2 regions of the Spongisporangium articulatum genome follow, and region 1 is predicted to be linked to the other one. Evidence: riboswitches for the same ligand, from Rfam matches in the RefSeq annotation. Region 1 holds a riboswitch; the other holds the start of a gene.
What was found. Region 1 has a riboswitch for cyclic di-AMP ahead of ACIB24_RS22665 (C40 family peptidase). Riboswitches for the same ligand answer to the same signal wherever they lie in the genome.
Positions count from the first base shown of each region.

Region 2: it holds a riboswitch for cyclic di-AMP, as region 1 does, so the genes downstream of both, ACIB24_RS00800 (C40 family peptidase) here and ACIB24_RS22665 (C40 family peptidase) in region 1, are expected to answer to the same signal.

Region 1 covers NZ_JBITLV010000010.1:75,773-91,471, reverse strand. The annotation lists gene ACIB24_RS22675 (DUF305 domain-containing protein) at 1-219, opposite strand, end outside; gene ACIB24_RS22670 (DUF6153 family protein) at 308-751, opposite strand; gene ACIB24_RS22665 (C40 family peptidase) at 861-1,604, opposite strand; cyclic di-AMP (ydaO/yuaA leader) riboswitch at 1,671-1,845, opposite strand; gene ACIB24_RS22660 (sensor histidine kinase) at 2,017-3,165, opposite strand; gene ACIB24_RS22655 (response regulator transcription factor) at 3,167-3,880, opposite strand; gene ACIB24_RS22650 (SHOCT domain-containing protein) at 3,923-4,174, opposite strand; gene ACIB24_RS22645 (cation diffusion facilitator family transporter) at 4,415-5,476, opposite strand; gene ACIB24_RS22640 (ArsR/SmtB family transcription factor) at 5,473-5,862, opposite strand; partial or broken gene ACIB24_RS22635 (heavy metal translocating P-type ATPase) at 5,926-6,132, opposite strand; partial or broken gene ACIB24_RS22630 (MMPL family transporter) at 6,524-7,132, opposite strand; gene ACIB24_RS22625 (dihydrofolate reductase family protein) at 7,177-7,662, shown strand; gene ACIB24_RS22620 (LLM class flavin-dependent oxidoreductase) at 7,693-9,936, opposite strand; gene ACIB24_RS22615 (TetR/AcrR family transcriptional regulator) at 9,993-10,544, opposite strand; gene ACIB24_RS22610 (MBL fold metallo-hydrolase) at 10,643-11,386, opposite strand; gene ACIB24_RS22605 (fumarylacetoacetate hydrolase family protein) at 11,383-12,339, opposite strand; gene ACIB24_RS22600 (TetR/AcrR family transcriptional regulator) at 12,336-12,914, opposite strand; gene ACIB24_RS22595 (group II truncated hemoglobin) at 12,996-13,484, shown strand; gene ACIB24_RS22590 (FG-GAP repeat protein) at 13,481-15,040, shown strand; gene ACIB24_RS22585 (alpha/beta hydrolase family protein) at 15,143-15,699, shown strand, end outside.
Region 2 covers NZ_JBITLV010000001.1:153,860-169,558, reverse strand. The annotation lists gene ACIB24_RS00820 (citrate synthase 2) at 1-176, opposite strand, end outside; gene pdxH (pyridoxamine 5'-phosphate oxidase) at 331-1,080, shown strand; gene ACIB24_RS00810 (cryptochrome/photolyase family protein) at 4,813-6,204, opposite strand; gene ACIB24_RS00805 (metal-dependent transcriptional regulator) at 6,279-7,010, shown strand; cyclic di-AMP (ydaO/yuaA leader) riboswitch at 7,310-7,457, shown strand; gene ACIB24_RS00800 (C40 family peptidase) at 7,583-8,197, shown strand; gene ACIB24_RS00795 (HNH endonuclease) at 8,641-9,135, shown strand; gene ACIB24_RS00790 (aldose epimerase family protein) at 9,332-10,168, opposite strand; gene ACIB24_RS00785 (cation diffusion facilitator family transporter) at 10,201-11,154, opposite strand; gene ACIB24_RS00780 (hypothetical protein) at 11,178-12,503, shown strand; gene serS (serine--tRNA ligase) at 12,527-13,822, shown strand; gene ACIB24_RS00770 (acyl-CoA desaturase) at 13,881-14,876, opposite strand; gene ACIB24_RS00765 (hypothetical protein) at 15,234-15,699, shown strand, end outside.

The sequences.
Region 1 (15,699 bases):
CGCGTGGTGGGAGATCATCTGCGTGCTGAACGTGACGTCGGCGGCATTGTGCGGGCCCGAGGCCGGCATCGCCGGACCGGATGAACTCTGCCCCATGCCTTTCATCGGGGTCATCGAGGTCCCAGACGACATCGTGCCGTCACTCCCGCCACAGGCGCTGAGAGTGACGACAGCCGCAGCCAAAACGGCGGCAGCGAGGGCGTGCTTGGCGTGCTTCATGAGAGGGATTGCCTTTCAGGTTCTGGACATGGACAGGGCTTGGCGATCCGTTCGGAGCCGTACTGAGCAGCTCGCGCGGTCGGCCCTGTCACACCCGCAGAACGCAGAGACTCCCCAGTATCGGTGGACGATCCGGCGGCCGTGTGATGACGGCTTCGAGAGGTGACCCCGCTGCCATCCAATGGCTGGACCTACGGCCGGTAACGACCATGAGCGCCAGCAGGAGAAGGACGGTGGACAGGAGGACGGCCAGGCAATCGGCCATCAGCTGGTCCATCGGACTCGCAGCGAGCGCAGGGACATGGAAGCCGGTGTCAGCGCGGGGTGACTCGACGACCCCCAGTTCGGCCGGCGAGTGCATGCCGTCAGTTGAGGTGGTCATCGCCGTCGTATGCGTCATGTCGGCGGGAGCGAACATGCCGGCCATGGAGTGCTGCGAGCTGAGACCGTGCATGGCCAGGAGACCAAGCAGCAGGGCAAGAACTGCGAAGCCCCGCAGACGAGCCCGCCAGAGATGATCGCCGATACGCATTGGCAGAAACGGTAGGCGCGTCCTATGCCGGGAACCCGGGTTCGGGGCCCTCTGACCACCCATCTTCACCGAATCTTCAGATTCGACGGGGTGCTCGGTTGACCACTGCTTACCCGGTCACGCGGGTGAAGACCACATCTGCACTCCAAATGTCGCGCTTGGACACAGACTTGCCGCTGCGTGGAGAGTCGTACATCAGGTTTCCACCGGCGTAGATTCCGTTGTGGTAGGCCCGGCCGCCGGAGACGAAGAAGACGAGATCTCCGGGACGGGCGTCGGCCCGGGAGATCTGCCGGGTGGCGTTCAGCTGCTGGTCCGCCGTCCGCGGAAGGGATACTCCGAGCTGCCGGTAGACGTATCCGGTGTACCCGGAGCAGTCGAAGCCGTTCGGGGTCGTGCCGCCGTACAGGTATGGCGTTCCCACGTAGCGGGCAGCGATGGCCAGCACTGCGGAGCCGTTGACAGCGGCACCCGGAGCAACGGTTCCCGCAGACCCAGCGGAACTCCCGGCTGCGCCAGCTGAGGTCTCTGCCGAGGCAGGCCGAGCGGAGCTCTTGATCGCCTTGAAGGCTGACTTCTCGAAGGTGACCTGGGCGGCCGCCGGGGCCGTCAGCCCCGAATTCTGAACCGAGAGGGACGAGGCCATGGCCAGCGCGCTGGCCGGCATCGCTGCGGTCACCATCCCGCCTTCGGCAGACCGGCCCGTCGTAGCCGCCGCGGTAGTCCCTGCCAGTGCGGGTATCGCACCGCCGGCGATCAGACCGGACGACATGGTGAGGACGAGGCCGGTCTTGCCGACTACCGTCAGCGGTGACGTCAGCGCGGTGAGCTGGCCGGTGATGGCGTCGGCCACGTCCGACATCGGTGTGGTTGGTCGGTGGGGTGATCGGTGGCGTGCGGAGGCGCGCTCGGACAACGGTTTCCCTCTCCGGACGCCTACGAGGTCAGCTGTCGGGTTCGGATGGGAGTTCACCCGGCCTGCCGCCCCTGAATGCGGCGGCGAGCTTCACCCCAAGGCCGAGACGCAGGTACGCGCTCGGCCGAAGTTCTTGGGTCCCCCGCCTCTGCCATGCGGAGTGTCGCAGCCCGACGCGGTGGCAGAGCTCGGCGTCCGATCAGGCACCACCTCGCGGAGCGCGAGGAGGCGAGGCTAAAGTTATCCGGGAGGCAGTGGGTACGTCACGTTCCGATCACGGCACTGACCGCCTCTGGACCCGCCGCACGCATGATCCGAGCGGCGTCTGCGCAGGTCAGCAGGCCGTGGATCAGCCTTCTTGAAGGTTCTCTGAAGAAGGCACCCGGACGTGCTCAGAAGTGTTCTCGATCGGAAACTCCAGGGTGAAGGTCGACCCCAGACCGGGTCCGTCGCTGACTACGGAGATCCGTCCGCCGTTTGCTTCGACCAGGGACTTTGCAATGGCCAGTCCGATGCCGGATCCACCGCGGAGCCGGTCGCGGGCGGTGTCGACCCGGTAGAAGCGATCGAAGATCAGGGGTTGGTGCTCTGCCAGGATGCCGTCTCCGGTGTCCGTAACGGACAGGTGCACCCGCTCCGATGATGCCCACGTCGCGATCGTCACGGCGCCGGTCGGTGGCGTGTGCCGTAACGCGTTGTCCAGCAGGTTGCCCAGCACCTGGCCGAGACGCTCGGCATCGGCCCGGATCGTGGGTGTCGGCTCGATCGTGGTGAGCAAGTGGACGCCCTTGGCCTCGAAGCGGCTTCCCGCTGCGAGAACTGCTGATTCGACCAACCGCGCCGGGTCCACGGAGCCGGCCTCGGGCCGGGGCCGATCAGCTTCGGCCCAGGAGACCGCCGCCATGTCGTCGGTGAGCCGGGCGATCCGGGCGATCTGCAGCGTAAGCACCGCCGCCGTCGAGGCGTCGAGTTCGACGACGCCGTCGAGGATGCCCTCGATGTAGGCCTCGATCGTCGCCACCGGCGTGCGAAGCTCATGCGCCACGTCTGCCAGGAGTCGCGACCGGGTCCGTTCGTCGCGCTCCAGGCGTGCCGCCATGTCGTTGAAAGCGATCACGACATCGTCCACCTCAGGCCCGAGCCCCCCGGTCTCCACCCTGACGTCGTACCTGCCCGCAGCCACCTCGGACGCGGCCTCGGTCAACGGACCCAACGTCCGCGACAGCCGGCGGCTCAGGTAGAGGGCGAGAATTGCCGAGAAGAGCAGAGCCGCAAGCAGGGACACCGCGAAAGCGATGGAATTGGCTGTCGTGAAAGCCTCGTCGGCATGGACGAGAACGCCGGTCGCGACCTGCGGCAGGGCGTTGTGCAGATGATGGTGGAAGATCCGCGGAGCGATCAACGCTCCGACCACCCATCCCACGATGGATCCGAATGCCGTTACCGCGATGATCACGACGAGAAGCCTTGCCGCCGTGCTGTTCACCTTGCCTGGCATCTCACTCACCGATCCGGAACCCGACGCCCCGGACGGTGTGCAGGTACCGCCGATTGCCAGGGCCGTCGGACAGTTTGCGCCGCAGATGCCCGATGTGGACATCGACCAGATTCTCGTCCCCGACCCAGCTCTCGCCCCAGACGATGTCCAGGATCTGCCGGCGAGTCAGCACGGTGTCACGTCGGGCCCCGAGGGCGGCCAGGACGTCGAACTCGATCGGCGTCAGCTCCAGAGGTGCTCCTGCCAGACGCACCTCACGCCGAGGCCGATCGATCGTCAGGTCACCGATCACCAGGTCGCCAACGGGTCGACCTGATCGAGGCCGGCGGAACATCACCTCAACGCGGGCCACCAGTTCTCTTGGACTGAACGGTTTCGTGATGTAGTCGTCGGCTCCAGCAGCCAGACCGCGGAGCTTGTCCGCCTCGCCTGCGCGAGCGGTAACCATGATCACGTAGCAGTCGGAGAATGTCCGAAGCTCGCGACACAGCTCGACGCCATCCAACTCAGGCAGCCCGAGGTCCAGGATGACGAGGTCCGGATGTTCAGCGCGTGCCTTGTCCAGCGCCTGCTGACCGTCGCCGGCCAGGTCGACGTCGAAACCCTCTCGGCGCAGGTAGCCAGCGATCATCGACGCCAGGTGGATCTCGTCATCGATGACGAGTGCGCGCCGACCGCGAGAGGAGCGCGCGCTCAGTCCCGTCGAGTCGTCCACCAGAACATCATCGACCACACACGTCCGCGGGTGTGCGAGGGATCACCGATCGGGGGAAACCGGTCCGCCCGCGTGCTGGTGAAGGACGCCGAGTCGATGGCTGTACTCGCTCTCGTCGATGTCGCCACGAGCGAAGCGGCCGGCCAGCACCTGCTCGGGCGTGCCCCCGAGCGGCTGGCCAGATGATGCTGCCGAGGCGCCCCTCGAGCGGTAGACGAGGACGACCCCCGCGACGAGCGCACCCCAGAAGGCGACCTGACCGAGCCCCATCAGCAGCCACATCCAACCGCTCATCTGATCGCTGTAGCCGTACATCATGGTGAATCCTCGTGTTCGTCGAACCGAATCGCTCCGGTCATCGTCGTGGCTGGGTTACTGATGAACGTCTTCCACTGTTCCGGTCGATGGCCTGCGCCGGTAGGGACCTACGGCCCTGCCAAACCGGGACTCGGCCCTGTCAGCCCTGGTGCGCCCGGCCCGAGGGGGCCCGATCGGTTACGGAGCAATCGAACGGGAGCGACATTGCCCCGCCGCTCAGTGCGCAGGGTAAGCGTGGACCAGAGCACGGGTCAGCTTCGGGACAGCGCGAATGAGAGTCTGTTCGGCGGCATGAGCCACCCGGTGCGCCTGGTCAAGGGTGGTGTCGTCGGCGACGGTGAGGTCTGCCTCGGCATGCAGTTCGTGCCCGATCCAGCGCATCCTGACCCGACGAACCACCACTACGCCGGGCTCCTGGGACAGCGCTGCCTCGGCATCGTCAATCAGTGCCGGATCAACTGCGTCCATCAGCCGCCGGTAGATGTCGCGGGCTGTGCTGCGAAGCACGGCGAGGATCGCGACGGTGATGAGGAGCCCGACGATCGGGTCGGCCAACTGCCATCCGGCGGCCACTCCGCCAGCACCGGCGACCACTGCCAGGGACGTGAATCCGTCGGTGCGGGCGTGCAGGCCGTCGGCGACCAGCGCGGCCGAGCCGATCCTGCGGCCCACCCGGATCCGGTACTGGGCGACCAGTTCGTTGCCGGCGAAACCGAGCAGGCCGGCAGCGATGACCCAGGCGAGATCGGTTACCAGATGCGGATTGAGCAGCCGGTCGATAGCTTCCCAGCCCGCGATGATCGCGGACAGGGCGATCATGGCGACGACGAACAGGCCGGCGAGATCTTCGGCGCGCCCGTAGCCGTAGGTGTAGCGGCGGGTGGCCGGCCTTCTCCCGAGGACGAACGCGGTCCACAACGGGATCGCCGTCAGTGCGTCCGAGAAGTTGTGGATCGTGTCTGCCAGCAACGCCACCGATCCCGACATCACCACCACCATGACCTGCAGGGACGCGGTCAGTGCAAGCAGGACGAGGCTGATCTTGACCGCGCGGATGCCTTCGCCACTGGCTGTCAGCGCGCCGTCTAGGGAATCGGTGGCGTCATGGCTGTGCGGGGCGAAGATTCCGGCCAGGAAGCCACGTACACCACCCGCGTGCACGTGTCCGTGATCATCGGCGTGGTCCACTGCGTGGCCATGTCCATGCCCGGCGGCTACCAACTGATCTCGCTGTCCGTCATGCCGATGGGGGTGGTAATGGCGGGAGGGCTGGTTCATCGGGACTGGGCTCTAACGTCCGTGCCCAACGGCGTGACGTCCTCGCTGTGATGGCCCGGAACACCGGGGCCTGCATGCTCGGCGTTGTACACAGCATCGGTGATCAACCGTCCGACATGGTCGTTGTCGAGCCGGTAGAAGATCGTGGTGCCCTCGCGGCGGGTCCGCACCAACCGCGCCATCCGCAGCTTCGCCAGGTGCTGCGACACCGATGCGGGCGCCTTCCCCGTCCACTCGGCCAGGTCACTCACCGACCGCTCCCGGTCACGCAGACTCCACAGGATCTGCACCCGGGTCGCATCGGCCAGCATCCGGAACACCTCTACCGCGAGGTCCACCTGATCGACCGGGAGCCGCTCACCGCGTGTGCAGCTATCCGCATCCATAAACAGATAGTAGAGCTATGCATCTTGGTCGGCAATCGGGGTGGCTTCAGGCGCGGTGGACCACTAGGCAGGAACCAGCTCCAGGTCAGGCGTCTGCGTGGCGGGTAGCTGCACAGCCATGGGCACCCGAGCGGCGCGGATCCCGTTCAGGATGATCACCACTTCGGCGACCTCGTGGACCAGGACGACCTCGGCGAGACCGAGGACGCCGAAGAGGGCCAGCGGGAACAGCACGATGATGATCGCCAGCGCCAGGCCGATGTTGCCGGTCCCGGACTCCGCATCCGGTGCCGAAGGCGCTCCCACTTAGGTGACCTCGCCTTCCGACCATCCGCCTCAGCGAGCCGATGCCGTGCCTAAGATTCTGGCCGGAGCTAGCGATATGGCGGCGGAGATACTGGCCGTTCCTGCCGTGATGCTGCGCAGATCTGTGGTGCGCCCCGCCGGGGGCACAAATCGAAGCCTTGGTCGCGCCAGCGAACCAAGGCTTCTCTTGTGCCCGCCGGCAGGATGACGGGAGACGGAGCGGGCCGGGGCGACGCAGGAGCCCCGGGCCGCGACGGTGGCTCCGGCCGGGGGCACACGACAGATCTGCGCGGAGCCATCCACCAGATCCGCCAACTCCCCACCGTTTCCGCTGATGTCTCGGCGAGGGCAGAGCTCATCGGAGACTCGCCGATTCGGCTCGACGCATCGGGCTGGGCGGCGCGGGATGCGGGCTGACGTCGTCCGCCGCGCCCTCGATCGAGACGTGCGGCAGGAGCCGGTCCAGCCACGCCGGCAACCACCAGTTGGCCCGGCCGAACAGGTGCATCACGGCCGGCACCAGCACGGTCCGCAGGACGAAGGCGTCGATCGCCACCGCCGATGCCAGGCCCACGCCGAACTCCGCGATGGTCCGCTGGCCGCCGAAGACGAAGGCCATGAACACGCAGATCATGATGACGGCGGCGGCGGTGATCATCCGGCCGGTCTCGGCCTGACCGACCCGCACCGCCTGCCGGTTGTCGCCGGTGCGCTGCCACTCCTCGTGCATCCGGCTGACCAGGAAGACCTGGTAGTCCATCGACAGGCCGAAGAGGATCGCCAGCATGATCACCGGCAGCACGGCCTCGACCGGGCCGGCCTTGCCGACGCCGAGCAGCTCCGAGCCCCAGCCCCACTGGAACACCGCGACTACGACGCCGAAGGACGCCGCCGAGGCGAGCAGGTTCATCACGGCCGCCGTCAGCGGGACGACGATGCTGCGGAACGCGATCATCAGCAGCGCGCAGCGGCGAGGGCGAGTGGTTCGGTGACGCCGACGAGCGGCTCATCGACTTCCTCGGCGAGACGATCTCGACCCAGGATGCGGTCCTTCTGGGCCGCCGTACCTACGACAAGTGGGCGCCGCACTGGCCCCGCTCGACGATGCAACCCTTCGCGGACTTCATCAACTCCGCGACCAAGTACGTGTTCTCCTCGACGCAGCCCGCACTCCCGTGGTGGGGCACCACCCGCGTCGACCGGCCGGCCCCGGCGTTCGTCTCCGAGTTGAAGGGACAGGACGGCAAGGACATCGGCGTCCACGGCAGCCTCACGCTGTCCCGCACCCTGCTTGCCGCGGGCCTGGTCGACGAGCTGCGTCTCGTCGTCGCGCCGAGCCTGGCCGGCCAAGGCCGTCGGCTCTTCCCCGACGACGCCGCGCTTCACCACTTCGAGCTCCTGACCTGTGAACGCTCGGGCGGGTGTCTGCTCCTGCACTACCGCATGCGACGCCACCAGGCAGACGTGACCTGGGCCGGACCCGACGGTCGGTGAGCGCGCACGGCGCGCCGGGATCAGCCGGGATCAGCCTGTGACGGCCGACTCGGCGGCGATCGCGAAGTTGTCGCGGAACAGGTTGTCGGGGTCGACCCGGGACTTCACCGCGCGCAGGCGCTCGAGGGTCGCCGGCGGGAATGCCTCACCGACGCGCTCGGGGCGCAGCGACGTCTCGAAGCTCAGGTAGAGCCCGCGCGAGTGCCCGGCGACGTCGCGCCAGGCCGCCTCCAACCGGGCCTCGTTCGCGCCGAAGGTCGCGATCGAGAAGGCCGCGGAGCGGTGCGCGAAGGCCGTGGCGTCGTCCGGCACGTCGGCGACCGCCCCGCCCAGCGCCCGCACCGAGAAGAAGTGCGTCGCACCGCTGTCGAGCAGTCGTGCCGCGCCGGCGGCCACCTCGGGGGTGATCGCGTCGACGAGCGCGGAGCGGGACACGGGCTCGCCCGCGCCCTGTTGCGGGCCGAGGTCGGCGTTGGCCATCACCTGCGCGTAGGTCGTCAGCTGGACCGACTGCTGCAGGAGGGGCCCGAGCTGCGCGAACGGCTGGAGCCGCTCGATGATCGTGTCGGAGTCGGCGCTGTCGACCATCGCCATGACGAACGCCGTCTGCGGCTGTCCACGCCGGGCTCCCGACATGATGAGGAAGCTGGTGAGGTCGCGCGGCGACGCCTGCACCGCCGCACCCCACCCCTCCAGGAAGGCGGCCGCGTCGCTGCCGTCGAAGACGAGCTGCGCCCAGCCGACCTCGCCCACCTCGTCGACCTCGAAGTCGAACGACGTCGCGATGCCCATGTTGGCGCCCGCCCCGCGCACCGCCCAGAACAGATCGGGGTCGTGCTCGGCGTCCACGCGCACGATGGAGCCGTCGGCCAGCACCAACTCGACCGCGCGCACGTGGTCGATCGTGAGCCCGTGCTCCCGCGCGAGCCAGCCGATGCCGCCCGCCGTCGCGAGCCCGCCCACCCCGACGCCGCCGTAGTCACCGGAGCTCAGCGCCCAGCCGTGCTCGCCGAGCGAGGCCGCGACCTCGGCCCAGCGCGCACCCGCGCCGACGCGCACGAGCCGCCGCCCGTCGTCCAGCACCTCGATCGCGTTCATCCGGCGCAGGTCGATGACGATGCCGCCGTCGTTCGTGCTGCGCCCCGAGATGCCGTGCCCGCCGCTGCGCACCGACAGGGGGACGTCCGGATGCCGCCGGGCGAAGGCGACGGCGCGCGAGACCTGGACGGCGTCGGTGGGCTGGAGCACGATGCCCGGCCGGCCACCGCGCATGTAGGTGTTGGCGACGTCCGGGTACTCGAAGTCGCCGGGTTCGATGACGGGCACGCCCGCGGGGGCGGCGTCGTAGTCGATGCCGGCGCGGCGTTGCGAGAGCGCCGCGCGCGACCGGGTCGGCGCGGGCGCGGTGCCCCGCGCGTTCCGTTCCCGCGCGACCAGTTCGCGCACGGCCGGGGCGACCTCCGCACCGAAAAGCTCCAGGGCGCGAGGGTCGTCGCCCGTCGCGATGAACGCCGACACACCGTCGGTCAGCGCGTACCCGGCGAGTTCCTCCGCCCAGGCCCGCGAGTCCTTCGGCGAGGAGCCGACATTGAGCAACCGGCGGATCGCCCGCGGATCGCGCCCCGCCGCCTCGGCGGCCTCGTCGATCCGGGCGTTGCCGCGGGCGTAGTCGCCGGGTTCGAGCCACGGCAGCGACGGGAGCCAGCCGTCGGCGGCGCGTCCGAGCAGCGCCAGCATCCGGGGTTTTCGCGCTCCGAGCCAGATCGGGATGTCGTGGGCCGGACGAGGGCCCCGCTTGGCGCCGTGCACCGCGTGGGTCGTGCCGTGGGTGAACAGGCCACCGCGCTGCGTGGTGTCCCAGCGACCCCGGATGATCTCGATGGCCTCCTCGAGGGCCGTGACCGCCTCCGCCGGGCTGAGTTTGGGAGTGCCCATCGCCTCGACCGCGTCCCAGAACCCGCCGGCGCCGAGGCCGAGGTCCAGGCGGCCGCCGGAGAGGAGGTCGAGACTCGCCGCGGCACCCGCGAGCACCGCCGGCGGCCGCAGGGGCACGTTGAGCACGTTCGGCGCGATGCGCACGCGGTCGGTGGCGGCCGCGACGTAGGACATGAGCGTCCAGGTGTCGAGGAAAGAGGGCTGGTACGGGTGGTCCTGGAAGGTGACGAGGTCGAGGTCCGACGCCTCCGCCCGACGAGCGAGTGCGACGGGGGTCTGCGGGTCCCCGGCGGTCGGGGTGATGAAGGCCCCGAAGAGGAGGTCGTGTCCGTAGTCCATGGGTGGTCCTTTCAGGTCCGGATGTTTCAGGTCCGGATGTCTCAGGTCCGGATGGCTCAGGTCCGGATGCCGGCGATGAGAACCTCGAGGAGTAGCGGCCGGTCGGCCGGTGAGCCGAGGCGCACGGCGTGCTCGACGCCGCACACGAGCCGCTGCAGCTGGGCGGCGGAGAGATCGGCGCGCACGGCGCCCGTGGCCTGGGCCCGGGCCAGGACGGCGCCGAAGCCTTGGTGGATCTGCGCACGGGCCGCGGTGCACTCACTGTGCACGGCCGGGTCGGAGGCCTCGAGGTCGACGAGCACGGCCTGCAGACCGGAGTCGGCGAGCTGCAGCGCCAGCGCGTCGTCGAGGAACCGGCGCAGCGCGACGAGGGGGTCGGGCTCCTGGGCCGCGGCCTCAGCGGCCTCACTCAGACGGCGGAGCGACTCGACGCTCAACGCCTCGACCAGGGCCCGGACGTTCGGGAAGTGCCGGTAGACGGTGCCGACCCCGACCCCCGCGTCGCGCGCGATCTCGTTGAGCCGCAGCTGCGCCGCGTCCCGCCCCCGGGCCACCTCGAGGATGCGTTCGCGGCTGCGCACCGCGTCGGCCCGGGCGGAAGGACTCATGTGCAGCACAGTACCCCTGAAACGGATAACTAATCCGTTTCAGGGTTCCGCCGTTGGCGAAACACCGACCGCCAGGTGACCGGCCCGCCCCGGCCCCGTCACCCGTCGGTGTCGAGATCGCCCACTATCCGCCCGATGGGGCGTCGTTCGACCGGCCCGTGGCCGGGCACGAGCACGTCGGCCGGCAACTCGCCCAGAACGCGCAGGCTGCGGCGCATCTCGGTCTCATCCTCGTTGAAGAAGTGTGGCAACAGCTGGGGTCTGGGCGGGCCGGGCAGGAGCGGGTGGGCGGTGACGAGGGCGTCCCCGGTGAAGACCACGCCCTCCTCGTCGAGGAGATACGCGGTGTGCCCGGTGGTGTGACCGGGGGTCGACACCGCAATCGGGGCACCCGGGAGGTCGAGGCGCTCGTCGAACGCGACCGGCGCCGCGGAGGGGACCGACATGTTCGCATGCGGCAGAACGGCTTTGAGGGTCTGGGCGACCCAGACGATCCCGGCCTTGTGGCCGCACTGCCGCAGCATCTGGACCGGGCTGATCTGTTCCAGGTAGTCGCGGTGGGCGTGGGCGACCTCCGTGGCCCCGGTCAGGACCGGTACGGGATGCTCGGCCCGCAGCGTCGGGATGCCGCCGAGATGGTCGAGGTGGGCGTGGGTGAGCAGGACGGCCTGCACGTCCTGCGGCCGACGGCCGATCGCCTCGAGGGACGCCAGCAGGGCGGCTCCGTCGTTGGGGTAGCCGGCATCGACGAGGGTGACGGCGTCGCCGTCGCTGATGATCGCCCAGTTGACGTTGGTGCCGGTGACGAGGTGGACCTTGCTGGTGACCTGCGTGACCTTCACGGCTGCCCTCCGGGCGCGACGGTGTGGCGGATGGTGCCGATTCCCTCGATCTCCAGTTCCAGCAGGTCACCGGCGTGAAGCTGGTGACCCGCCTCGAGACCCGAGCACCCCGGCAGGGTGCCCGAGCCGAACAGTTCGCCCGGGTAGAGCTGCTCGCTGCGCGAGGCGAAGGCCAGGGCCTCGGCCAGGGAGTGTTTCGGCGCCCGGGTCGAACTGGTCGTCACGACGGCGCCGTTGATCGAGACGCTCGCCGCGAGGTCGGTGACGTCGACGGTGTCCGCGGCGACGAGTTCGGCGGACATGGACGACAGGAAGTGCTTGGCCTTCTGCGGCCCGAACCCGCTGCGCATCTCCCGGAGCTGGACGTTGCGGGCGGAGAAGTCGTTGAGGACGACGTATCCGCCGATCGCTCGGGCCGCCTCGGCGGGGGTCGCGTCCCGCAGCGGCCGGTTGAGGACACACCCGAGTTCCAGCTCGTAGTCGAGACGGTCGGCATAGGCGGGGGCCGCGACGGCCGACCCGGTGGGCACGAAGGTGAGCGCGTTGCTCATGTAGTAGATCGGCTGCTCGTACCAGAGGGCGTTCGGCTTGAACATCGGAAACGTCGAGCGGGTGACCTTCTCGTACAGCGCGGTGACGAGGTACTGGCGCGGCAGGTACGTGCGGGCCATCGCTCGGGACGCGGCTATGACGTGCTCCTCGTACAGCATGAAGTCACGGAACGAGAGCGGGGCGAACGGCAGGAGGAGGTCCGCCTCCGCTGCCGAGCCCACAACGCCCTGCGGGCTCGGATCGCGCCGGGTAACACCGGCCGGGACGCCGAGGGGGTCGGCCGGCCCACCGTCCCAGGGCACCCAGGTTCCGTCGATCATCACCTCGGTCACCGCCCGGTCATCGATGAGCCGGCGCCGGACCCGGGAGGGCCGACCGACGGGGTTCGAGCTCGGGTTCATGAATGCCTCCGGGAGCCGGTGAGGAGCAGGTCGACCTGCTCGGCGATCTTCAGGGTCGGGTCGTCCCCCAGCAACAGCTGACGCAGGTGAAGGGGCGCGACCACCATCTCCAGGAGGAGGCGGGGGTCGGTTTGCGGGTCGAGCTCGCCCCGGTCGATGCCGCGCTCGACCATGACGCGCCCGAGCGCGAACCGCTCGTCCCAGAAGCGGTCCTGCGCGGCCCGGAACGCCTCCGACCGCTCACCGGTGGAGACGGCCCGCAACAGCCCGGCCCCGCGCGGCGTGGCCAGGAACCTCGCGAGGCTTTCGGCGAACGCGATCAGGTCGCCGCGGACCGTCCCCGTGTCCGGGACGGGGACCGTCGCCTGACTCTGCTCCAGGAGCGCCTCGCTGATCAGGTTCTCCCACGTCCCCCACCGGCGATAGAGCGAGGACGGGGCGACCGCGGCCCGTTCGGCGATCTCCGGCAGGCTCAGCTGGGTGCGGCCCTCGTCGAGCAGGGCCAGGGCGGCCCCGAGGACGGCCTCCCGCACGCGCGCCGAGCGTCCTCCCGGCCGGCTGCCCCTCGCGTCCATCGCGGCAGTCTAAGGCGAACCAGGTTGCTTTAGCGTCCGGGTCAGGCTCAGCCTCCAGGTCACCTGCCTAGACTCCCGACCATGACGCTTCCGGGGGAAGAGGGTCGCCCGACGCTGTACGACTGGGCGGGCGGCATCGAGGCGCTGGGCCGCATGATCCACGTGTTCTACGACCGGGTCGAGGCGGACGAGCTGCTGTCACCCGTGTTCGGCGGCGCGGTCACGGCCGAGCACCGCGACCACGTGATCGCCTGGTGGAGCGAGGTCTTCGGCGGCCCGACCCGCTACACGGACGAACTCGGCGGCTACCCGCACATGGTGGCCAAGCACCGCGACCTGTCCATCACCGCCGCGCAGCGGCACCGCTTCGCCGCGCTCATGAGCCTGGCCGCCGACGACGCCGGGCTGCCCGCCGACCCGGAGTTCCGGGCCGCGCTGGTCGGCTATCTGGAGTGGGGCACCCGGCTGGCCATGGCCAACTCGCAGCCCGGGGCGGACGTCGTCCCCGACGCCCCGGTCCCGCGCTGGGGGTGGGGCGTCGCCCCGCCCTGGATCGCGGAGGACTCGTGACTGGTCCCGCTCGCCGGGCCCGCGCGATCCTGCGGGTCGCGCTCGTGGTGGGCGCGGTCGCCGTCACGGCGGTGGCCGTCCAGGACGCCACCGGCCCATCCCACGACACCCCGAGGTCATCCACGGCACCGGCCGGAGCGCCGGCGACACCCGTACCGACGCCGGCCACCGCCCCCCGTCCGACCCCGTTCGCCGCCGGTGACGTGCCGGGCCTGCTCGCCGTCGGCATGCCGTACGCGGACGACGCGGCCGGCGCCCTCGACGTGTTCTGGCCCGACGGGCGGACCCAGCACCTGACCTACGCGGGCCTGAACCTGCCGGCCCGGGAGGAGGGGACGTTCTTCGGTGCCTCGTCGGTCCCGGCCGACCTGAACGGGGACGGCCGGACCGACCTGGTGGTCGCCGCTCCCGGCAACGCCAAGGACGGGTACTACGGGCGGCGCGGCTACCTCACCGAGGAGCGTTCGAAGCAGCCACCGGGCCGCTCGGGTCGCGTCTACATCCTGTTCGCCTCCCGCGACGGATTCGACGGTGAGGACGTCGTCACCCTGCCGTTGCCCACCCACGAGTACGACCTGATGGGCAGGGCGATCGCGGTCACCTCCCGAGCCGGCGGCGCCCACGACGTGTGGGTCGGGGCCCCCGCGCTCGGGGTGGACGGGAAGCCGGGGGCCGGTCGCCTCTACCGGGTCGCCGTCTCCCCGGGCGGGAGACCCCGGCTGGCCGACGAGCTGACCGAGGACAGCCCCGGGATCGAGGGAATGTCGCACTGGGGCAACGGCTTCGGGAGGGCGCTCGCCACCGCCCCGGGCGGTGTGCTGGTCGGGATGCCCAACCGGACGGTCGACGGCCAGGAGGGCGCGGGTGCCGTCCTGCAGATCCGGACGGACCCGCGAACCGGCGCACCACGGGCGAGCCGGCTGTTCGTGCAGGGGACGTACGGCCTTCCGGACACCCCGGAGAAGGACGATTTCTTCGGCAGCCGGATCACGCCCGGCGGCCAGGCCGTCGGCGTCCCGGAGGAGAATCTCGGGAAGACGGCCAATGCGGGCGCCGTGCAGCTCTTTTCGGTGCCGCCGGACGGCAGCGGTTGGCTCACCCCCGGCCCCCTCCTGACCAGGGACTCACCCGGCGTTCCCGACACGGCACACCCCTACGAGTCGTTCGGCATCTCGCTGGCCGTCGGGACCTTCGCCTGCCCCGGCGTGGCGACCCTCGCGATCGGCACCAGCCGGTGGAGCCGGCGCGGGGAGACCACGAGGCACGGCGGCGACGTCCTGGTGATGCCGCTCGGGGCCGGGAACTGCCCGGCCCGGACGCTGACTCGCGCGGATTTCGGACTGCTCCCGGACTCCTCACTCACCGACGCGGGCGAGCTGGCCACCGTCGGTGCCGCCGACCGGCAGCAACTGGTGATGGGGCGCCCCAGCGAGCACGCCGACGACGAGCCCCTCTTCACCGGCCGGGTCGTCCTGTGGCGGATGGACCGCGCCGTCGTGGTGTCGCCGCTGAACAGCGTTCCGGACTCCTTCGGCACGACGCTCAGCGAGGCGTGAGCCGACGGCACCACCCTTGGCGTTCTAATGCGAATCCGTTTGCTTTAGTGAAGGCTTCCGGCCTAGCCTCTGCCGGACCCGTCGCCGAGGAACGGAGAGGCCATGTCGGCGCTCACCAAGGACCTGTTCGTGACCTGGTGCGCCCTGACCAGGACCACCGAGAGGGCGACCCGACGTCGGGGCGCCCGATACTTTCTGCCGGCTCTCTTCGTCGACCGCTTCGCGAACATGGGCGGGATCGACAAGGACCTCTTCGCCGGTCAGCTCGACGCCTGCCGGACCTTCGAGGACGACGGGTGGGTGAGCTACTGGCGCGGGCTCGCCCAGACGCATCTCGACGCGGCCGACGCCGAACTCGCGAGCCTCGGCGCCCCTCGCGTGGCGTCGATCCTCGCCGCGGACGGCGAGGCCACCGCACCCGACGTCGGCGCGGCCCTGGCCCCCGCCGTGCCGGTGTTCGCCGACCGGACGCCGGAGAACGGACCCGCTCTCTTCGCGGACTTCCTGGCCGAGCACCCCGAGCACCGCTCCGCGGCCACCGCGGTCGACCACCTCGTCAAGGCGATGACGTACCTGTTCGCGGCCTCGTGGCCGGGCTGGTCGCCCGCCCGCCTGCGCGCCTACGACGACTCCCGCCGCCTGCTGCACGTCCTGCTCCT
Region 2 (15,699 bases), on a different contig from region 1:
CCCGGGTTGAAGGCGTTGTCGACCAGCAGGCCCCAGACGTGGCCGTACGAGACGCGGCCGACCAGGTCGTTGATGTCCACACCCCGATATCGCAGCGCGCCGCCCGCGCGGTCGGGCTCGGCGATGGTGGACTCGAAGGCGATCACGCCTTCGAGGCCGGGTACGAAGTCGGACATCTGGGTCTCCCTCGAGTCCGGGGATCGGCTTGTTCCGGTCCCCGGTCATCCTGGCTGCCGCACGGGCTGGTGGCCCGCTGGCACGCAGTGCCTGTGAAATGTGTCGAGTGCAGATTGCCATGCCTGCCCGTGGTTGCAGCGAGACACTTGCCACATGCTTGATCCGACGCTGAGCCAGCAGCGCGAGTCCTACGACTCCTCGGCCTTCCTGGAGGCCGACCTGAGGCCTGATCCACTGGCTCAGTTCCGCGACTGGTACGCCGCCGCGCGGGCCGCGGGCGTGCGGGAGCCGAACGCGATGACGCTCGCCACGGTCGGCCTCGACGGGGGGCCCACCGCCCGCACCGTGCTGCTGAAGGACGCCGAGCCGGAAGGCTTTTCGTTCTTCACGAACCTCATGTCGCGCAAGGGGCAGGAGCTGGGCGTGACCCGGGCGGCGGCGCTCGTGCTGCCCTGGCTGGCGCTGAACCGGCAGGTGAGCGTGCGCGGCCGGGTCGAGCTCCTGCCCCGCCCGGTGGTCGCCGAGTACTTCCGGTCCCGGCCCTACGGCTCGCGGATCGGGGCCTGGGTCAGCCACCAGTCGCAGCCCACGACGCACGGCGAACTCGAAGCCCGCTACGCCGAGCTGTCCGCCCGCTGGCCCGACACCGGCCGCCCCGACGACGTGCCCGTGCCCGACCACTGGGGTGGCTACCTGGTCCGCCCGACGGAGGTCGAGTTCTGGCAGGGCCGCCCGTCGCGGCTGCACGACCGGCTGGTCTACGTGCTGCGCAGCGGTTCGGGGAGCGGGTCCGACAGCGGGTCGGGGAGCGGGTCCGACAGCGGGTCCGCCGCTGGGTCCGCCGGTGAGCCGCCGTCGCTGGCCGACGCCTCCGCCTGGTCGGTGGTGCGCAGATCGCCCTGAGGCTCCTCGGGGGCCTCGGCAGTCTCGGCAGTCTCGGCAGTCTCGGCGACCTCGGGGGCGTCCGGGGCGTCCGGACCGGCCGGAGGCTCCGGACGGACGGCGTCCGCCGCCTCCCCGGGCCCCTCACCCTCGCCGGTGCTCGCCGCGTCCGGCTGCAGCTGGTCCTCGTCGTCCTCGCCGAACAGGTCGACGCCCTCGTGCGCGGCGCAGAACCGAACCCAGGCGTCCTCCGCCTCGTCGGGCCGCCCGGCGTCGTCCAGCACCTGCGCCAACCGCTGCCCGAGCCCGTGCGCCTGCGTCGCGTCGGCGGCCGCCTCGGCCTCCAGTGCCGCCCCGCGCAGGTCGACGAGCGCGCCGTCCAGGTCGCCCAGCTCGGCGCGCAGCTGACCCCGTAGCCCGAGCAGGTCGCGGGCCGCGCGGTCGTCGCCCAGCGTCCGGTACCCCTCGTCCAGGCCCTCGACCTGCTTCAGCGCCTCCGGATAGCGGCCGACCAGGGCCAGCAGGCGGGCCCGCTGCTCGGCCAGGGCCACCCGGTGCCAGGCCAACCGGTGCCCACCGCTCAGCGTCAGCCCGACGGGTCGCGCCGGGGCCATGTGGGCGCCCGAAGCGATGGGCAGCTGCCCGGTCGACGCATCGCGCAGGGCCTGCAGCACCTCGTCGGCCTCGATCAGCGCCTCCAGCGCGGCCTCGGGGCCCATCGCCTCCTGGATCGCGGCGATCCGCTCGCGCCGGCAGGTGGCCGCGCCGTCCCAGTCGCCGGCCTCCTCGGCCAGCTCGATCGCCCGCTGCAGGTCGGCCACGACCTGGCTGGGCGGGCCGCCGACCCGGGCGGCGAGCTGCCAGGCCTCGGACTGCGCGACGAGGTTGCCGTTGCGCCGGTGCCAGGCGGCGCTGCGCGCGGCGGCGGCCCGGGCCCCGGCCACGTCGCCCAGCACGGCGAGGGTCTCGGCCACCACGAACGCCGCGGCGCCCGTCAGGTGGATCAGCTCACCCAGCTCGGGGTCGCCGTCGTCGTACTCGAGCGGGGCCAGCTGCTCCAGCCGTTCCACGCCCGCGGTCAGGTCGGCCAGCGCGGCCTCGGCCAGCTCGGCGGCCTCGATCGCCCGGCCGCAGTCCAGCAGCGCGCGGGCCAGGTCGAACCGGGCCTGCGCGGCCAGCGGGCCGGGGGAGTGCCGGTCGAGCAGCGGCACCGCCTGGGCCAGCCGGTCGGCGGCGCCCTCGGGGTCGCCCATCCCGTGCTGCACCGTGGCGGCGGCGGCCAGCAGGTTGCCGAGGACCGGGGCGGCGTCGGCGGCCAGCGCGTCGCGCACCGCCCGGTTCCAGGCGTCCAGCGAGGCGTGCGGGTCGACGTCGATCAGCTTGGCCGCGAGGTCGGCGTGGGCCATCGCGCGCTCCACGGGGCGGACCCCGTCGGGCAGGGCGTCGATCGCGGCCCGCAGCGAGGCCACGGCCTGCTCCGGCGGTTCGTCGACGGCGCGCAGCCGCAGCATCCGGCACAGGGCGCGCATCTGCTGCGAGTCGAGCTCGGTCGGGTACACCGACGTGAGGGCGGCGATCGACTGGTCGACGGGGTCGTGCTCGCGCAGGTCGGCGCCCAGCTCGCCCAGGTCGAGGGCCGGTTCCGACAGGCCGGCCCGGGCCACGGCCTCGCGGGCCAGCGCCAGCCGGCAGTAGGCGAGACCGACCTGCCCGGGGGTGCCCTCGGCGCTGACCTGGGCGGCCGTCTTGCCGACCCGGGTCATCGCCTCGGCGGCGTCGATCCGCCCGGCCCGCGCGGTCGCCATCACGCAGCTCTGCTCGTGCAGCAGCGCCTCGGCCGACAGGCCCGCCCGGCGCAACCGGTCGGCCGCCGCGGCCGCGGCGATCCGCAGCTCCTCCGCCTCGTGCGCGCCGACCAGCGGGTTGTCCGCCGCGCGCTCCAGGTCGGCCAGCGCCAGCCAGGCGTCGAGCCGGGCCGCCGACCGACTGCCCTCGAAGTCGTCCTCGGGCAGGTCGAGGTAGATGTCCCGGGCCGAGCGCCAGGCCGACAGCACGGCCGCCCGGCGTTCGGCGGAGTCGGCCGTGGCCGCATCACGGAAGGCCTGGGCCAGCCCGGCCAGGTCACCGGCGTCGGCCAGGGCCTGCGGGCCCTCGTCCTGGGCGACCCGGCGACCGCGCCGCCCGGTCGCTCGCACGGGCGCGGTCAGCGGCTCGCGGCGCGGCAACCGCATCGACTGCGGGGCCCGGGCGACGAAGTCGAGCGGCAGGTCCGGCAGGTCGTCCGGGGCGTCGAGCATCGAGGCGACCAGCCTGCCGATCGCGTCCGTTCCGTTGCGGGCGTCGAACCGGGCGGCCAGGTCGCGGGCCCGCCCGGCCAACCGGCTGCCCAGCCGTTCGGCGCTCACGTCACCCCAGCGACCGGTGGTGATCTGCAGGTCGCCGCCGCCGGCCTCGGTGACGCCGCGCAGCAACCGGCCGCCGGCCGCCGTCGTGACCATCACCTGGTAGGCGGGCGCCGACCCCGAGGCGAGCCACGGCATCCAGTACTGCAGCAGGTCGAGCCCGCGGTCGAGCCGGCCCGAGCGGGCGCAGACCATGAGGTGCTCGGCGCGCCCCGGGATCGCCGACACCGGGCCGTGCACCTGGTCGGGATGCAGCGCGTCGCCGGGGTCACCGACCTCGTCGTCCTCGTGCATGCGCAGCAGCCGAACCCCGCGCATGTGCTCGAACGCCGCGCGCTCGGTCTCGCCCACCACCAGCAGCGACTCCATGGCCGCGGCGATGGTCTGGTACGGCTGGCCGCGGCACTCCGGCGGCTCGTCGAGCAGGGGCATGGCCAGCGCGGCCGCGGCCTGGTGGCGCCCGGTCGCCGTCAGGTGCCGGATGTGGTCGGCCTGCTCGCAGGACGCGCAGTCGGACAGGTCGCTGCGCGAGGCCTCGACCCAGGCCTCGTAGGCCTCCTCGGCCTCCGCGTACCCGTGCCGGTGCACGGCCAGGTCGTACCGGACCTTCAGCACCGGCGTGAGCGACTCGCCCGCGGCCCGGTAGCGCGCGGTCATGTCGGCGAGCGCGGCCTCGATCTGGGCCAGCGGGACGTCGGGGTGCGGCAGCAGCGCCGACGTCGCCCACGTGAAGCTGAACAGGATGCTCTGCCGCTCCCACGGCCCGAGCCAGCTCTGCTGCTCCTCGTAGCGGGCCAGCAGCCAGGCCAGGACCGGCCCGATCTCGCGGTGCCGGCCGCCGTGCAGCAGCGCGGGCGCCAGCGACAGGCGGGCGGCGGTGGCCCGTTCGGCGTCGCCGTCGATGTCCGCCTGCTCGACCAATTGCTCGAGCCGCTCCGTCCGGGCACGCCCGGGCGGCAGGGCGTCAGCTGCCTGAAGCGCCTGCCAGATGTCGTCGGGACTGCCGGCCATCGCCACGATGATGCCCCGTTGGGCGGTTTAGTGGTCAATTCGACGGCGAAAGTCACCCCGACCCGACCGGCCGAAAACCCCGTTGCGAACGGCTCCGGCCCGGCCTAGCGTCCTGGGTACACGGGAAAGGAGGTGGTCCGGAAAGTGATTTCACATCGGACGCGTGAGGTGGCTGCCCGCTAGGGCGGTAACTCATCTCTCAGCGAAAACCAGCAGTCACCGCAGCCCGCAGGGGCCGTGCTCGTCCGGCACGGCGGCCGACTCTCCCCGCCCGAGTGCGAGGGGCGAAGGCGACCCTGCGGGCTGTCTGCTCGCCGGGGCCGGTGAGTCGCCGGCAGCCTCAGCGCACCTCGTCGTAGCGGCTCAACGCTTCCACCCGTTCGGCCCCGTGGTCGACCACCGGTTCCGGGTATCCGTGGGCGTAGCCCTCGGGGTGCTTCCACGGTTCGTGGGCCGCGCCGCCCGGCAGGTGCGCGAGTTCCGGCACGTACCTGCGCACGTACGCGCCGTCCGGGTCGAACTTCTTCCCCTGCGTGACCGGGTTGAACACGCGGAAGTAGGGCGCCGCGTCGGTGCCGCAGCCGGCCACCCACTGCCAGCCGTGCTGGTTGCTGGCCAGGTCGCCGTCGCGCAGGTGCTGCATGAACCAGCGGGCGCCGTGCTGCCACTCCACGTGCAGGTCCTTGACCAGGAAGCTGGCCACCAGCATCCGGACCCGGTTGTGCATCCAGGCGTCGGCCAGCAGCTGGCGCATCCCGGCGTCGACCAGCGGGAACCCGGTGCGACCCTGCGTCCACGCCTCGAACGCCGCGCCCGGCTCGTCGTAGCGCATCCGCGCGTACTGCGGGCGCAGGTACTCGCGGGCCGTCTCGGGCCGGTGCCACAGGACGTCGGCGTAGAACTCGCGCCAGCACAGTTCGGCCCGGAAGGCCTCGGCGCCCGCCGCGAGGGTGGGACGCCGGGAGCTCACCTCCCGGAGGTCGTGCAGCAGGGTGCGCGGGTGGATCTCGCCGAACTTCAGGGCCGCCGACAGCTGCGAGGTACCGAACAGGTCGGGGCGGTCGCGGCGGTCCGCGTAGTCCGCCAGGCCGTCCTCGAGGAACTCCCGCCACCGGCGCCGCGCGGCCGCCTCACCGGGCTCCACGCCCCCGAGGGACTGGTCGGGAACTGATATGCCAGTTCCGTCGCCGGCCGCGTCCGCCCAGTGCGGCCGGGGCCGCCCGGCCGGTTCGGGCCAGCCGTGCTCCAGCCAGGCCCGGCTGAACGGGGTGAACACCTGGTACGGCGTCCCGCCGCCGGTGAGCAGCGATCCCGGGCCCACGGCGTAGGGGGAGCCGACGGCGCGCAGCCGGCGGCCGCCGTCCTCGAGCGCCCGGGCGACCCGCGCGTCGCGCGCCCGGCCGTACGGCCCGGCGTCCGCGGTGACGAACACCTGCTCGGCGCCCGCCTCCCGGGCGACCTCGGGGACGACGTCCTCGGGTTTCCCGGTCCGGACCACCAGGTGGCCCCCCGAAGACTGGAGGGTCGCGTCGAGCGCGGCGAGTGAGCGGGCCAGCCACGCGCGGCGCGGCTCGCCCGCGGGCTCGAGCAGGGCGGGGTCGAGGACGAACAGCGGGACGACGTGGGCCCCGTCGGCGGCGGCCCGCACCAGGGCCGGATGGTCCTGCACGCGCAGGTCGCGGCGGAACCACAGGACCGTGCGGGATCCGGGGCCGGAAGCAGAGGGGGGCATCGAGCGTTCAGCCTACGGCGGAGAACACAGCGTCATGGGTGCGCGACAGCCTCCGCGTGAAGGAGAATGCGCACGTGAGCGACCTCATCGACACCACCGAGATGTACCTCCGGACGATCTTCGAGCTCGAGGAGGAGGGCGTCGTCCCCCTGCGCGCCCGCATCGCCGAGCGTCTCGGCCACTCCGGGCCGACGGTGTCGCAGACGGTCGCCCGGATGGAACGGGACGGACTGTTGCACGTCTCCGGCGACCGGCACCTCGAGCTGACCGACCTGGGCCGGGCCAAGGCCACCCGCGTCATGCGCAAGCACCGGCTCGCCGAGCGACTGCTGGTCGACGTCATCGGGCTGGAGTGGGAGCTGGTCCACGAAGAGGCCTGCCGGTGGGAGCACGTGATGAGCGACCACGTCGAGGAGAAGCTGCTCGCCATGCTCGGCGACACGCTCGAGAGCCCCTACGGCAACCCGATCCCGGGGCTGGAGGAGCTGGGCGGCGCGGCGAGCTCGCCCGACGCGTTCCGCGAGGGCGTGCTGAGCCTGCCGGACGCGCTGGTCGCCGACGGGGCCTCGCTGCTGGTCCGGCGGCTCGGTGAGCGGCTGCAGATCGACAACGACGTGATGCATCGCTTCGCCGAGGCCGGGCTGAAGCCGGGCAGCGTCGTGGTCGCCTCCCGCACGTCGTCGGGGTACTCGCTGGACGTCGCGCCCGAAGCCGGCGTGGCGGGCTCGGCGGGCTCGGCGGGCTCGGCGGGCTCCGTGCAGCTGCTGCCGGACGTCGCCCGGCACGTGTTCGTCCAGGCCGTCTGACGGTCGTCTGAGCGCCCGTCTGACGGTCGTCTGAGCGGCCTCCGCGCCGCCTCCGCGGCCTCAGCCGGGCCGGGCTCTCTGTCCGGCTTTCAACCAGTTACCGTCTGTCCGGTTTCGCCATGTCTGAGCGAGTGAGTCCTAGGCAGAACGTAGGATCTTGGTAACTCAACGTAAAGAAATCGGATGTCACCGTGACACAGACGTGACATCCCCCCGGGGCATGGGATACGTTCTCGATCGCTTCTCTCCCTCCGAGAAGCCCCCGGGTCGGACGCCGAGCTCTGCCACTGGCTCCGGGGCCAGCTACAACACCGCATGGCAGAGGCGGGGGAACCACTTTCGGGCCGTGCTCCCTGCGGTCCTTGGGGTGAAGCCGGGAACCTTCCGGCCGGGTGATCTCCCACCCGAACCCGACAGCTCACCTCGAAGGCGTACGGAGAAGGCTGAAAGTGACTACTCGAGCAACGTCGCGTCACCGCGCGACAGTTCGACCTAGTACGCCCCTTACGTCGTTATCCAACGCCGTCACCGACCACGTGGGAACACTCGGTCGTGGCGGTGTCGTGCTGGCCATGTCCAGCGGGCTCGTGGCCACGATGGGCCTTCCCGCGAACGCGGCCACCTCCGGTGCCGAGGCCGCTGCGCCCGCCACCGCCCCGATCGCCGTCCAGCCCGGCATGGCCCTGCAGAGCGGCCTGCTGTCGGCGGTCGGCGCCACCGACTCCTCGGCCACCGAGCTGACCGCCCCCGCGGCCGCCGCGGTCACCTTCGAGACCGGCGCCTTCAAGGCCGTTCCGAAGAGCCAGGGTCCGTCGTTCGACCTCGGCAGCTTCGGCAGCTCGAAGGGCGCCTCGATCGTGGCCATCGCCTCGCGCTACCTGGGCGTCAAGTACGTCTACGGCGGCACCACGCCGAACGGCTGGGACTGCTCGGGCCTGACCGGCTACGTGTACCGCCTCGCCGGCATCAACCTCCCGCGCACGGCGAACGAGCAGTTGATCGCCAGCACGCGCATCTCCCGCGACCAGGCCGTCCCCGGCGACCTGGTCTTCTTCTTGAGCGGGGGCCGCGCGTACCACGTGGGCATCTACGCGGGCGACAACATGATGATCGACGCCGGCAGCACCGGCCACGTCACCTCCAAGCGCGAGATCTACAGCAGCTCGGTCGTCTTCGGCCGGTTCTGAGCGAGACCGAAACTCCGCAGTACGGCTTCAACTCCGCGACACAGCTTCGACGATCGGCACCGACCCCCTCCGCAGGGGCCGGTGCCGATCGCTTTTTGCCGACAGAGTTTTCCCGGCCGTCACCACTAGCACGACTCGCCTCGGTAGAAAAGAAGTGATTCGTGGGGTCGATGCGCTTACTCTGCGAAGAGTCCATCGGGTGTTGTGCGAGCTGAGGAGGTCGTGATGCCTGACGCGCTGCGCAGTGTCATTGCCGCCCTGGCGAGTACGAGTGTCCGGTTACCGGTGGTACCACTACTACCGGTGGTCCAGCCGCGCGCGAGCCAGGGCGTCGTTCCGTTGGGAACGGCGCCTTTCGTCGTCCCGAGGCCGATCACACGGCCTCACCGTGGAACGGCGGCCACCGCAATCGCCTGCGGCACGTTGTCGGCAGGGGAGGCGTGATGCGCACTCTGGTTCTCAATGCGGGGTACGAGCCACTCGCGGTCGTCTCGTTCCGGCGGGCCCTGGTGCTCGTGCTGGCGGGCAAGGCGACGGTCATCGCCGACGGGCCGGTCCCGGTCGTCAGCGGGAGCGTCATCCTGCCCCGGCCCTCGGTCATCGTGCTCGGCCGCTACGTGCGCGTCCCGCACGGCCGGTCGGTGCCGGTGAGCCGGCGCGGGGTCCTGCGCCGCGACGACCACCGGTGCGCGTACTGCGGCCTGCACGCCACGACCATCGACCACGTCCTGCCCCGCAGCCGCGGGGGCCGGGACACGTGGGAGAACCTCGTCGCCTGCTGCGTGCGGTGCAACAACGTGAAGGGCAACCGCACCCCGGAGGAGAAGGGCTGGACTCTGCGGGTGCGGCCCGGCGTCCCCCGGGGCCCGCAGTGGGTGGTGCGCGGCGCCGACGTGCGCGACCCGCAGTGGGAGGAGTACCTGGCGGCGGCGGCCTAGACCGGGTCTGCTCCTGGCCCGGCCCTCGAACCCGCCCAAACTGGTGCACCGGCGCTCTTGGCGCCGGTGCGTGAGAGATATTGCCATGCCGACTGCACAAGCGCAAAGCCCCATTACGCTGTGTGACGTCGAGCGGTCAAAGGTGCTGGTCACGGCCACTTCGGCGTTACCCTACGCGCCGGTCAAAGGTGTTCTTCTACAGGGCAACTGACGGTTCGGCACGCAGCGTCTGGCGTCCGGTCCACGTCGCCCCCGCGGGCAACGTGACCGGCGTCAGGCGCGCGGCCTCGACGCACACGAAACCGGCCTCGGCGCCGGCCGGGACGTCGGCCAGGCCATGCCCCGGACCGGGGTTCCAGACGACCCGGTCGGTGAACGCCTCGGCGGTGAGCGTGAGCCGGCCGAGCGTGCCGTCGACCAGGTCCACCGGGTCGGTCGCCCCCAGCAGGGACACGTCGCGCGGCTGCAGCGCCGGCACCGACTCCCCGGGGGCACCGAGCCACACCGGGTCGCCGTCGTCCGCCGGCTCCGGGCGCGCGTTGTCCTGCGCGTGCAGCCCGCCCAGCCCGGCCAGTTCGGCGTGCGGGTCGCGGACCACGAGGTAGCCGTGCAGCGCGGCGGTGAACTCGAACGGCTGCGCGCCGTCGTTGCGCACCTCGAGGTCGATGGTCAGCTCCTGTGCGGCGACGGTCGCGGTCAGGCGCAGTTCGAAGGCGTACGGCCAGAGCGCGCGCGTCTGCTCGTCGTCCCGCAACGTCGCCGCCCACGTCCCCGCGGGACAGCCGTCGACCCGCTGCCAGGCGCGGTCGCGCGCGAACCCGTGCTTGGGCAACGGGCCGCGCCCCGCGAACTGCGGGAAGATCACCGGGACGCCGCCGCGGATCGCGCGCCCCGGCCCGCACTCCGCCGTCGGCGACAACCACAGCCGCTGCGCGCCGCCGACCGGCACCCAGCCCAGGACGTGGCCGCCGTGCGTGCACGCGGTCAGCGCGGCCCCGTCGGGGGCGGTCACCGTGACCGGCGTGCAGGACATGCGGTCTCCTCCTGGGCGGGCCGGCCGGACGGTCAGCCGTGCGGCGGGTGGGCGCTGGGCGGCGGGCCGATCCGCAACGTGGTCGCGGGTGCGTGGTCGACCTGCAGGGTGGTGTGCCCGATCGCGTAGTCCCGGGTCAGCATCGACTCCAGGTCCAGCCGCAGAGCATGGCAGTCGGCACCGGGCTCGACCAGCACATGCGCGCTCAAGGCGGGCTGTCCCGACGTGATCTCCCAGACGTGCAGGTCATGCACCTCGTGCACCAGCCGAACCGCGGCCAGCGACGCGCCGATGGCCTGCGGCGAGAGCCCCGCCGGCGCGGCCTCGAGGAAGATCCGCCCCGACTCGCGCACCAGCCGCAGCCCCGAGCGGGTCATCAGCGCGACGACGACGAGCGACGCGACGGGGTCGAGCCGGTTCCAGCCCGTGGTCAGGACGAGGGCCCCCGCGACCGCCGTCGCGATGAACGCGTAGAGGTCGGTCAGCACGTGCTGGAAGGCGCCCTCGACGTTCAGGCTGGTGCGGTCGGCCTGGGCCAGCACCCAGGTGGCGGCCACGTTCACCGCCACCCCGACGACCGCCGTCCCGAGCACCAGGCCGCCCTCGACCTCGGGCGGGTCGATCAACCGGCGCACCGACTCGTAGGCCAGCCAGACGGACAGCAGCAGGAGCGTCAACCCGTTGGCCTGCGCGGCCAGGATCTCCACGCGGCGCCAGCCGTACGTCATCCGTCCCGTCGCGGGCCGTCGGGCCAGCCGGGCCGCGGCCAGCGCCAGGACGATCGCCGCGGCGTCGGTGAGCATGTGTGCGGCGTCGGAGATCAGGGCCAGGGAGCGGGCCGCGATCCCGACCAGCACCTCGCCGGCCATGAAGGTGACCAGCAGGCCGAGGGCCACGCGCAGCAGCCGGCCGTCCGCGTCCGCCGAGATGGTGTGGGCGTGCCCGTGGCCCGACCCCTGCGGGTGGGGGTGGGCGTGGTCGGTCACGCCACCAGGGTACGTTCTGGCCCGTGAGGACTGCCTTACTGGCGCACGGTATCGGCGGCCGTCAGGACCTTCCGCTCCCGTTCGGCTGGGCGGTGGCCGGCGCCGCCGCCGCGGTGGTCGTCTCGTTCCTGGCGCTGGGGCTGCTGTGGCGCGAACCGCGGATCGAGGGGCGGGACGCCGGGCGCCCCCTGCCCGGCCTGACCCGCCTGGTCTCCTCCCGCGGGGCCCGGCTCGCGGTCACCGTGCTGGCGGGGTTGCTGCTGGTCTACCTGCTGCTCGCGCTGACCGGCGTCGACTCCGGCAACAACCCGATGCCGTGGCTGGTCTACGTCTACTTCTGGGTCGGCCTGGTGCCCGTCTCGGTGCTGCTCGGCAACGTGTGGCGGCGGCTCAACCCGCTGCGGCTGATCCACCGTGGCCTGCTGGGGTTGGCCCGGCTCGACCCACGCGAGGGCGCCTACCCGCTGCCCGCGCGGATCGGCTACTGGCCCGCGGCTGTCGGCCTGTTCTGCTTCACCTGGCTGGAGCTGATCTACCCGGACAACTCCGAGCTGCCCGTGTTCCGGTGGGTGATCGGCGTGTACGCGGTCGTGCACCTGTTCGCGGCGATGCTCTACGGGTCGGTGTGGTTCGACCGGGCGGACGCGTTCGAGGCCTGGTCGGGCCTGTTCGGCCGGTTCGCGGTGCTCGGACGGCGGTCCGCCGGCCGGGGCGCGGAGGTGGTGCTGCGCTCGCCGCTGGCGGGGCTCGACGCGTTGCGCCCCGCCCCGGGGCTGGTCGCGGTCGTCATGGTGATGCTCGGCTCCACGGCCTACGACGGGTTGTCCGGGTCGCCGCACTGGGCGGGCTGGGTGCAGCAGTCGACGCTGCCGGTGTACCTGCTGCCCACGGTGGGGCTGCTCGGGACGATCCTGCTGCTGTCGGGGCTGTACGTGGCCTGCACCGAGCTCGCCGGGCTGGTCGCCGGGGTGCGCCGGGGGCCGGGCGGCGAGTCGATGCCGGTGGCCTTCGCGCACTCCGTCGTGCCGGTGGCGCTGGGCTACGTCGTGGCCCACTACTACTCGCTGCTCGTCATCGAGGGGCAGCGCGGCCTGCCCCACCTCCTGCACCCGCGCGGCGACGTCCCGGTCGGCTCCGTCTCGGTGTGGTCGGCGCCGGCCGACCCCAACGTGGTGGTCGTCGTCCAGGTGCTCGCGGTGGTGCTCGGGCACGTGCTCGGCGTGGTGCTGGCCCACGACCGGGCGATCCGGTTGTTCCCGCGCCGGGCCGCGGTGCTGGGGCAGGTGCCCCTCCTGGTGCTCATGGTGGGACTCACCTGCACCGGCCTGGTATTGCTTTTCGCCACCTGACCGCAGATTGCTACGGTCAGTGCATGCACGATGTCCGCGCCCTGCTCGACCCCGCGAACGACGCGGTGCGCAAGCTCGCGCGCCGCGGCTACACGCTCGACGTCGAGGCGATCGAGGCGCTCCAGGCCCGGCGCAACGCCGCCATCCGCACCGGTGACGAACTGCGCGCGGAGTCCAAGCGCGTGGCCGGTGAGGTGGGTCGCTCGGCCAAGGCGGGTGGCGACCCGGCGGCGCTGGAGGAGTTGAAGGAGCGCGCGCGGCTGCTGAAGGAGCAGGTCCGCGAGGCCGAACTCGAGCACGACGCCGCCGCGCAGGAGCTGCGCGACCTGATGCTCGCCGTCCCCAACCTGCCGCTCGACGACCTGCCGGACGGCGGGGAGGACGACGCGGTCGAGCTGCGCCGGTGGGGCACCCCGCAGGACTTCGACTTCGAACCGCTCGACCACGTCGACCTCGGCGAGCGCACCGGGATCTTCGACTTCGCCCGCGCCACCAAGCTTTCCGGCCCGCGGTTCGTGGTCAGCAAGGGGCTGGGCGCCCGGCTCGAACGGGCCCTGGCCGGCTTCCTGCTCGACCTGCACACGGGCGAGAACGGCTACACCGAGTTCTCCGTGCCGTACCTCGTGCAGCCGACCGCGCTGGTCGGCACCGGGCAGCTGCCCAAGTTCGAGGAGGACCTGTTCAAGACGGGGACGGGGACGCGTGATCTGTACCTGATCCCGACCGCCGAGGTGCCGCTGACGAACCTGCACGCCGACGAGGTGCTCGAACCGGCGCAGCTGCCGCTGGCCTACACCGCGTGGACGCCGTGCTTCCGCTCGGAGGCGGGTTCCTACGGTCGCGACACCCGCGGGCTGATCCGCGTGCACCAGTTCGCCAAGGTCGAACTGGTCCGGTTCTGCCCGGCGGAGGAGTCGGCGGCGCAGCTGGAGGAGCTCGTCGGGCATGCCGAGAAGGCGCTCCAGGAGCTGGGTCTCGCGTACCGCGTGGTCGTGCTGGCCGCCGGGGACACCGGGTTCAGCGCCCAGAAGACCTACGACATCGAGGTGTGGCTGCCGGGTCAGGGCAAGTACCGGGAGATCTCGTCCTGCTCCGACTTCGGCACGTTCCAGGCCCGGCGGGCGAACATCCGGACGAAGGATGCGGGGGGCAAGCGGACGTTCGTGGCCACGTTGAACGGTTCGGGGCTGCCGATCGGCCGCACCCTCGCCGCGGTGCTCGAGCAGGGGCAGCGGGCCGACGGCTCGATCGTGCTACCCGAGAAGCTCGTTCCCTATGCGGGTTTCGCGGCCATCACCCCCGACGGCAAGCCCGCCTGAGGGCACGCAGAAGGGCCCGCCACCGTTGCCGGTGACGGGCCCCTCCCGCTACAGGGCGTCAGGCGGCGAGCGCCTGGTCCTTGCGCTTGGCGTCGAGACGGGAGGCCTTCGGCCAGCGCACGTTGTACGCCCAGCCGGCCTTCTCGAACAGCCAGATGGTGCGGGCCGAGATGTCGATCTGGCCCTTGTCGACACCGTGCCGGGCCGAGGTCGGGTCGGCGTGGTGCAGGTTGTGCCACGACTCGCCGAAGCTCAGGATGGCCAGCCACCACACGTTCGAGGCCTTGTCGGTGGTGGTGAACGGCCGCTCGCCGAACACGTGGCAGACCGAGTTCACGGACCAGGTCACGTGGTGCACCAGCGCGATGCGGACCAGACCGGCCCAGATGTACCCGGCCACCGCACCCTGCCACGACCAGGTCAGCAGGCCGCCGAGGGCGGTCGGCAGGAGCAGGCTGAACAGCAGCACGTAGACGAACTTCTTCTGGAAGAACCGGATGTCCGGGTCGGCGATCAGGTCGGGGGCGAACCGTCGCGAGTTCGTGTTCTCACGGGTGAACAGCCAGCCGGTGTGGGCCCAGATCAGGCCCTTGGTCAGGCCGCCCAGGCTGTGGCCGAAACGCCACGGCGAGTGCGGGTCGTTCTCCTCGTCGGAGAACTGGTGGTGCCGCCGGTGGTCGGCGACCCAGCGGATCGGCCCACCCTCGATGGCCATCGTGCCGGCCAGCGTCAGCATGATCTTCAGCGGGCGCTTGGCCTTGAACGCGCCGTGGGTCAGGTAGCGGTGGAAGCCGATCGTGATCCCGAGGCCGGTGAAGACGTAGAAGACGACGAACAGCGCAGCCTGCGTCCAGTTCATCGCCCACGGGGTGTTGGCGGTCAGGTAGATGCCGGCGGCCAGCGCCACCCAGGGGGCGAGGACGAACACCCAGAGGAAGAAGATCTCGATGTTGCCCTTGCGGCCGTAGGTCAGAGGGGCGATCTCGCGCTTCGGCTTCGGCCGGCGCGGCGCCTCGTCGCCGAGCTCGGCGGCGGTGTTGGTGGTTGCGGTCATGGACCAGGTCCTTCCGTGGTCGGCGTCAGGGAGTTCGGCCGGGAGGTGAAGTTGGTCATACGTTGCTCAACCTACGGTCTCGTAGGTTACGGTTCCGAAACCATAACTTACGTCCCCGTAGGTTGCGCAAGTGCAGACGCCTCAACTTTCTGCAAAATCCAAGATCATGCAGGTCAGACAGGGGTCATGCGCCCGCTCGGCTCAGCGGGGCCTGGCCCGCTTCGGACTCCACCCGGGCCGGCCCGGTCGTGAGCCGCCGCCCCGACCCTGCGTCGTCCGCCGGCCCGCGTGACGCATGCCTCGCGGGCGGCGGGTTGGATTTCGCCTCCGTCCGCACGGACGACAGAATCGGTCACCGTGCCCCGTGCCCGCCTCACCGCCGTCCTGCTGCTGGCAGGGCTCGGCGCCGTGACCGCAGGCATCGGCGCGGCGGCCACGCAGCCGGACGACGGGAGCGCGGCGGCCGCGGCCACCCCCTCGTCCACGCCGGTCGCCTCGAGCGTCCCGGCCCAGCCCCTCGACGTCGCGGCCGAGAACGCGCGCCCCGGGTTCGCGGGCTGGCGCGTCCCGGCGGCCCGCACCTCGGCCGCGGGCCTGAGGTTGACCGTCGCCGCGACGTCCGTCGCGCCGGGTGAGGGTTTCGCCGTCACCGCCGCGAGCGAGCAGCCGGTGACCCTGAGCGCGCTGCGGATCGGCTGGTACGGCGGCGCGGGCGCCCGGGAGGTCTGGCGGGGGACGTCCCCGCCGAGCGGCCGGATCGACACCACCGGCTGGCCCGCCGGCACCTACCTGATCCGCGCCGACTCCGGCCCGGCCACCCGGT